DNA from 3 places in the Quatrionicoccus australiensis genome. Region 3 is predicted to be linked to each of the others. Evidence: predicted binding sites of a transcription regulator. Region 3 holds the regulator's gene; each other region holds the start of a gene.
The links. Region 3 encodes FliA, which starts transcription of late flagellar genes. Its sites were predicted from a motif close to CTAAAGTTNNNNNNNNNNNNGCCGNTA; they were not measured.
Positions count from the first base shown of each region.

Region 1: a site for FliA is predicted at 1,070-1,096, ahead of KI612_RS17390 (FlxA-like family protein). Genes of this name have one in related genera too.
Region 2: a site for FliA is predicted at 1,227-1,253, ahead of ribBA (bifunctional 3,4-dihydroxy-2-butanone-4-phosphate synthase/GTP cyclohydrolase II). Genes of this name have one in related genera too.

Region 1 covers NZ_CP075188.1:3,647,878-3,650,139, forward strand. The annotation lists gene xerD (site-specific tyrosine recombinase XerD) at 1-694, shown strand, start outside; gene KI612_RS17390 (FlxA-like family protein) at 701-1,036, opposite strand; gene ybaK (Cys-tRNA(Pro) deacylase) at 1,204-1,695, shown strand; gene KI612_RS17400 (ZIP family metal transporter) at 1,788-2,262, shown strand, end outside.
Region 2 covers NZ_CP075188.1:574,530-576,791, reverse strand. The annotation lists gene ribH (6,7-dimethyl-8-ribityllumazine synthase) at 1-71, opposite strand, end outside; gene ribBA (bifunctional 3,4-dihydroxy-2-butanone-4-phosphate synthase/GTP cyclohydrolase II) at 75-1,175, opposite strand; gene KI612_RS02765 (YceI family protein) at 1,326-1,895, opposite strand; gene KI612_RS02760 (polyamine aminopropyltransferase) at 2,037-2,262, shown strand, end outside.
Region 3 covers NZ_CP075188.1:889,926-892,187, reverse strand. The annotation lists gene KI612_RS04385 (flagellar motor protein) at 1-731, opposite strand, end outside; gene KI612_RS04380 (RNA polymerase sigma factor FliA) at 724-1,476, opposite strand; gene KI612_RS04375 (MinD/ParA family ATP-binding protein) at 1,476-2,262, opposite strand, start outside.

The DNA.
Region 1 (2,262 bases), 1.4 Mb from region 3:
CGCTACCTCGCAGGCACGCTACCTGTCCACGCTGCGCCGCTTCTTTCGCTGGCAACTCGGGCGCGGCCGCATCTTTGCCGATCCGACCCTGAAGCTGGCCAACCCGGCCCGACCGTCGCGCCTGCCCAAGGTGATGTCGGAAAAGCAGGTCGACCACCTGCTTGCCGCGCCCGACCTCGATACGCCGCTCGGCCTGCGTGACCGCGCCATGCTGGAAACGCTCTACGCGACCGGCCTGCGCGTTTCCGAACTGGTCAATCTGAAAATCCATGAAGTCGGCTTCAACGAAGGCGTCATCCGCGTCCTCGGCAAGGGCAGCAAGGAAAGGCTGGTACCGCTCGGCGAAGTCGCCATCGACTGGCTGCAGCGCTATCTCGACGAGGCGCGCAACGACATCCTGAAGAACCAGCAAAGCGAAGCCCTGTTCGTCACCGGCCGCGGCGGCGCCATGACGCGTCAGGCCTTCTGGCAGTTGATCAAGCGCTATGCGCTGCAGGCCGGCATCGACCCGGCCAAACTGTCACCGCACGTACTGCGCCACGCCTTCGCCACCCATTTGCTCAACCATGGCGCCGACCTGCGCGTCGTCCAGCTGCTGCTCGGCCATGCCGACATCACGACAACACAGATCTACACCCACGTCGCGCGCGAACGGCTGAAGAGCCTGCACACGCTGCATCATCCGCGCAGCTGAACGTTCTCAGGCATAAACGTCGACTTCAGTGCCAAGTTTGTCATCGGCCGACCTGGCCGGTGCCGCGGCAGGCGACTGCTCGCTGCTTGCTGCTGCCTTGTCCGCCTCCTGCTTCTGCAATTGCGCAATCCGCGCCTGCAAGACCTCGATCTGTTGCTGGATCAGTTCGGCCTGCTTGGCAGCGTCTTCCGAGTCGCTCTCCTGCAATTTGGCCAATTTCTTTTGCAATGCGGCAATCTGCTTTTCCAGCGCGGCTATGCTGTTCGCCGAACTGCTGCCACCCGCACTGACAGGACTGCTGCCACCACTCCCGCTATTGGTAGGAACGCTGATATTGCTCATGCTGTTTCTCCTGATTGATGGATCTGCTCCTGTTATCGGCCGGCACCGCGAAAAACTTGGCAGCTGAAACGGTAAATCCACGTAAAGACAGGTAAAGATGGCCGCTCAGCGGTCGACCTTGTCCGACGCGGTAAAATCAGCCGTCGCCCGCATCCACCGAACTCGCCATGAGCAAAACCGAACACGCCCCCGAAACCCAGGCCACCAAGTTCCTGAAAGCGCACAAAGTCGCCTTCTCCAGCCACCTCTATGCCTACGAGGAGCATGGCGGCACCAAGGTTTCGGCGCGCGAACTCAACGTCGACGAGCACGCCGTGGTCAAGACCCTGATTTTCGAGGACGAGAACGCCAAGCCGCTGATCGTGCTGATGCACGGCGACTGCAAGGTGTCGACCAAGGAGCTGGCACGCCAGGTTGGCTGCAAGAAGATCGAGCCGTGCAAGCCGGAAGTCGCCAACCGGCACAGCGGCTTCCTGGTCGGCGGTACCAGCCCGTTCGGCACCAAGAAGGCGATGCCGGTCTTCATCGAGAAAACGATCCTTGACCTGCCGCTGATTTACATCAATGGCGGCCGCCGCGGCTACCTGGTCGGCATTCATCCGCACGACATCCTGCGCACGCTGGCGGCCAAGGCAGTGGACGCGGCGCTGCCGGGCTGATTTGCTTTGGCAATGACTGCCATTTAATCAATCAACTGGAGCTATGGCGACGCAACCCATAAAGTGACACTCATCGAACCAGGAGTGCCAGCATGAGCCAGATCGTCATCCAGCATTACGCCCGCCCCGCCGCCCGCCGCCATTTGTGGGTCGGCCTCGCCATGGCCGGCATCGCCGTCGCTTTCGGCATCGAGCAGATCGCTTTCTGGCTGGCCGCCCACCCGATGGCCGCCAAGGGCCTCGAAGCCAGCCTGTTTGCCGGCCTCGCCACCGGGCTCGGGGCAATTCCGGTGCTTTTCTTGCGTCGACCGTCCGAGCGACTGATGGCGCCGATGCTCGGCCTGGCCGGCGGCATGATGCTCGCCGCCAGTCTTTTTTCCTTGCTCGTGCCGGCCGTGCAAAGCGTCGCAGCCAGCCCGGCTGCATGGCCGCTCGGCGTCGTCACCGCGCTGGCCTTCATGGCCGGGGTCGCGCTCATGCAGCAGATGGACCGCCGCACCCAGCACGCCCACGTCGAGAGCATAGACAGCAACAGCGCCTTGCCGCGGGTCGGCCTCGTGGTTGCCG
Region 2 (2,262 bases), 320 kb from region 3:
ACGATGCCAACCTTGAGGCCGGCGCCGTCCAGATTGTTGTCGTACTCGTAGATATTGTCGAACCGGGCCATGGTTTAGAGCTCCGCAGGTGAGGTGACGAAACCGGTAACTTCAAGCTGGAAGCCGGTCATGGAAGGCATTTTGCGCGGGCTGGAAAGCAGGCGCATCTTGGTGACGCCGACATCGCGCAGGATCTGTGCGCCAATGCCGTAAGTACGCGGATCCCACTTGGCGGGCGCCTGCGGCGTCTTGCCGGTCAGGCGGGTGAGCAGCGCCTCGCTGTCTTCCGGCCGGTGCAGCAGGACGATGACGCCGTGGCCATTCTTGGCCAGCGCAGCTTGCGCCTGATCGATCGAGAAGGACTGCTGCTTGCTCGACGGATCGAGGAAGTCGAGCACCGAAAGCGGCTCATGGACGCGGACCAGGGTCTCGCCGCCGGCCGGGATCTCGCCCCTGACCAGGGCCAGGTGAGTGGCGCCGCTGGCGCGGTCGACGTAGGCGTGCAGCGTGAATTCGCCGTGGGCGGTCTGCACCGGCTTGCTGGTGACGCGCTCGACCAGGGTTTCGGAAGCGGCACGGTAGTGGATCAGGTCGGCGATGGTGCCGATCTTCAGGCCGTGCTCCCTGGCGAACTCGATCAATTCCGGCAGGCGGGCCATCGTGCCGTCGTCGTTCATGATCTCGCAGATCACCGAGGACGGCTGCAGGCCGGCCATGCCGGCGAGGTCGCAACCGGCTTCGGTATGCCCGGCGCGGACCAGCACGCCGCCTTCGCGGGCAGTGATCGGGAAGACGTGACCAGGCTGCACGATGTCGTCGGCGACCACGTTGCGGGCCACGGCGGTGCGGATGGTGTGCGAGCGGTCGGCCGCGGAAATGCCGGTGGTGACGCCTTCGGCGGCTTCGATCGAAACGGTGAAGGCGGTGCCGTACTGGGTCTTGTTGTTGCGCGCCATCTGGACCAGGCCGAGCTTCTTGCAATGTGCTTCGGTCAGGGTCAGGCAGATCAGGCCGCGGCCGAACTTGGCCATGAAATTGATCGCTTCCGGCGTGATGTGCTCGGCGGCCATGACGAGGTCGCCCTCGTTTTCACGATCTTCTTCATCAACCAGGATGACCATGCGGCCGGCCTTGAGCTCGGCAACGATTTCGGCGGTATTGGCAATGGCAGGCAACGGGGACATGGGTTTCCGGATACAGCAAATGGGGGGGTGCTATTTTCGCAGAAACAGGCTGATAGCACATGACTTTAGTAAGGCGCCCGAGCATTCCGGTATCTGCCCGTTGCCACCGGTCGACCGGCAAAAACAGGCAAAAACCGCGAATCAGCTGCCGCTCTGGTAGGCCTCGACCTGGATGCGCAGACGCACTTCGTCGCCGATGAAAGGCAGGCCCGTATTCATGCCGAAATCGGAGCGGCGCAGCACGCCCTGCGCGTCGGCGCCGCAACCGCGCTGGCGCAACAGCAGATTGAAGCCGCACTTGAAGCGGCTGATTTCCAGACGCAGCGGCCGGATTTCGCCGAGCAGCATCAGCGTGCCCTCGACCGCGACCGGGCGCGCACCGTCAAAGACAAAGCGCTGGCTGCGGAACAGCACATCGGGAAAGCTCGCCGCATTGAACCATTGCTCGCCGCGCAGCACGTCATCGCGCAGCGCGAAGCCGGTATCGAGCGACGCCGCCTCGATGCGGATGTCGATACTGCCGCCCGCCGCCGCTTCGTCGAAGCTGACCTTGCCGGAGGTCCGGTTGAAACGCCCGCGCTGGGTGGAAAAACCCATGTGGTCGATTTCAAAACTGGCGTAGGTGTGGGTCGAATCGATCACGTACTCGGCCGCCAGCGAGGGCATGGACAGAGCGGCAAGCAGGGAAACCAGGAAAAGTCTGATGGACACGGTCGACGCTCGCAAAAGGGCAAAATCCGGAAAAGCTCCGACGCAGAGCTTGGTGCTGATGCTGTTTCTGACCGAAAGCCGGCGGCGGCGTTCCCGATTCGGGGCACAATATCGGCCCGAGCCATCCCTTCGTCATCGTCCATGCGCCACGCCCTGCTCTTCTCGGTTTTCGTCATCGCCTCCTGCGGCCTGGCCTACGAGCTGATCGCCGGCGCCTTGGCGTCCTACCTGCTCGGCGATTCGGTAATGCAGTTCTCGACGGTGATCGGCACCTACCTGTTCGCGATGGGCGCCGGCTCCTGGCTGTCGAAATACATCACGCGCGACCTGATCGGCCGCTTCATCCAGATCGAGCTGCTGGTCGGCC
Region 3 (2,262 bases):
TAACCCCGAAGGCGGCCTTCGATGATGCGTGGATTATCGCCAACGGCAATCCCCACCAGACCGTCAATCAGCATCTCGCGGCTGGAGACCATCCGCGAAATGTAATACTTGAGCTTGCCGGCAATCGGCAGATAGACAAGATTGGCCAGCCCGACACCATAAATGGTGGCGACAAAGGCGACAGCAATCCCCGAGCCCAGCTTGGTTGGGTCGGAGAGGTTTTCCATCACATGGATGAGCCCCATCACCGCCCCCAGAATACCGATGGTTGGCGAGTAACCACCAGCTGACTCCCATATTTTTGCTGACTGGCGCCACTCGTCCTCAAAGGTATTGATTTCCACCTCAAGCAATTCACGAATACGCTCCGGATCAGCACCGTCGACAAGCAACTGCAAGCCTTTCTTGATGAACTCATCCTTGATGCCAGGGATGAAATTCTCAAGCGCCAGCAGTCCTTCGCGCCGCGACAACTGGCTCCAGTTGAGAATCTGGTCGACCAGGCGCTTCTGCTCAATCACCGGCGGCACCCAGACCCACTTGGCCATTTTCATCCCGCGTTTGAAGACATGCAGCGGACTCTGCAGCAGCACTGCGCCCAATGTCCCGCCACAAACAATCAACAGTGCGGTCGGCTGGACCAGCGAACCAATATTGCCACCTTCGAGCAGTTGACCGCCAAGAATGGCGATCAAGCCGATGGCAAGACCAGCCAGACTGATCTTATCCACTCACCTTCTCCTTGCGACGTTTCTTCGCTGCAGGCAACTCACCAATCACCTGACTACGCAAACGGGCGATCGCCTGACTGTGCAACTGGCAAACGCGGGACTCGGTAACCCCCATGACCTCACCGATTTCCCGCAAGTTAAGCTCCTGCTCGTAGTAGAGCGCCATCATCAGGCGCTCACGTTCAGGAAGACGGGAAATGGCTGTAACCAGCGTTTCCTTGACCTTCTTGTCTTCGAGAATATTGGCCGGATCTGCATCATTATCGGTGAAATGCCGTTCAAGAAAGCCCTCTTCACCATCGCTGGCGAAGTCGTCAAAATAAACCAACTGATGACCGCGGGCTTCATGCAGGGTTTTCTGGTAGTCCTCGAGCGACATCTCGAGCGCCTCAGCCAGTTCTCGCTCGGAAGGCGCCCTGCCGTGGGTGTGTTCAAGCTGATTGATGGCCCCCTCGATGCGCCGCAACTCGCGCCGCAGATTACGCGGCAACCAGTCATTTTCCCGCAGGCCGTCGAGCATGGCTCCACGCACGCGCTGCGTGGCATAAGTCTCGAACTGGGCACCAAATCCTTCCTGGTAGCGCTCCATCGCATCCAGCAAGCCCAGCATGCCGTTCTGCACCAGATCGTCGAACTGAACACTGGCCGGCAGGCGGGCCATCAAATGATAGGCGATACGCTTCACCAGCGGCACGAAGCGCTGAACCAACTGTTCCCTGTCTGGCTGCCCTGCAGCGGTATACATCAGGCTCGTAATACGTTCGGGGTTATGCGTTGGCTCAAGTGTAGCAGTTGCTGCATGAATTGTTCGACCCCGCCTGCCTCACTGTCGCCGCGCTGCCAGTAAAGCAGATCGGCAGCGATATCACGGAAAGCATGGGCGGAAGGAGAGTCAGGTGCCTGAACGAGGACGGAACGACACAATTGGCTGGCCTGGCGCAATGACTCGTCAAGCGGGATCGCACCGGCGTAGTCGAGACGGGCAATTCCGCGCTGAGCGGCTACCTGCGCAATGTTTTCATAAATTGAGCGCGCATCCGGCTGACTGCGCACCTTGTTCACCAGAATCCGGAACTGGCGCCGCGAGAAAGCGTGGCTGACTTTCTTGATCAGCGAATAGGCCTCGGTGATCGATGCACTGTTCCCCGACAAAACCACAACAGCCTCCTGCGAAGCGAGACCGAAAGGCGAAAAGCCATGCGGGTGTGCCATGCTGGCATCAACCAGAATCACGTCAACCGGACGCTCCAAGCCGGACATCGCATCGAGCAGAGTCTGCTGCTGTGGCAAGGACAGACGCCCCAGCTTCTTGACTGCCTTAGCAGCCGGCAGGACACGCAAGCCATTCATTGGCTGCAACAAAACCTGAGCCAGACTCAGTTCGCGCTGGACGACATTGAGCAAATCGTAATGGGCAATCAAACCGAAAGAGGAGGCGATATCGTCGCGCGAGGCATGCTCGTCGATGATCAACACTTCCTTGCCGAGACGCGCCAGGGCAGCACCGATATTGGCCACGGAAACACTGCGC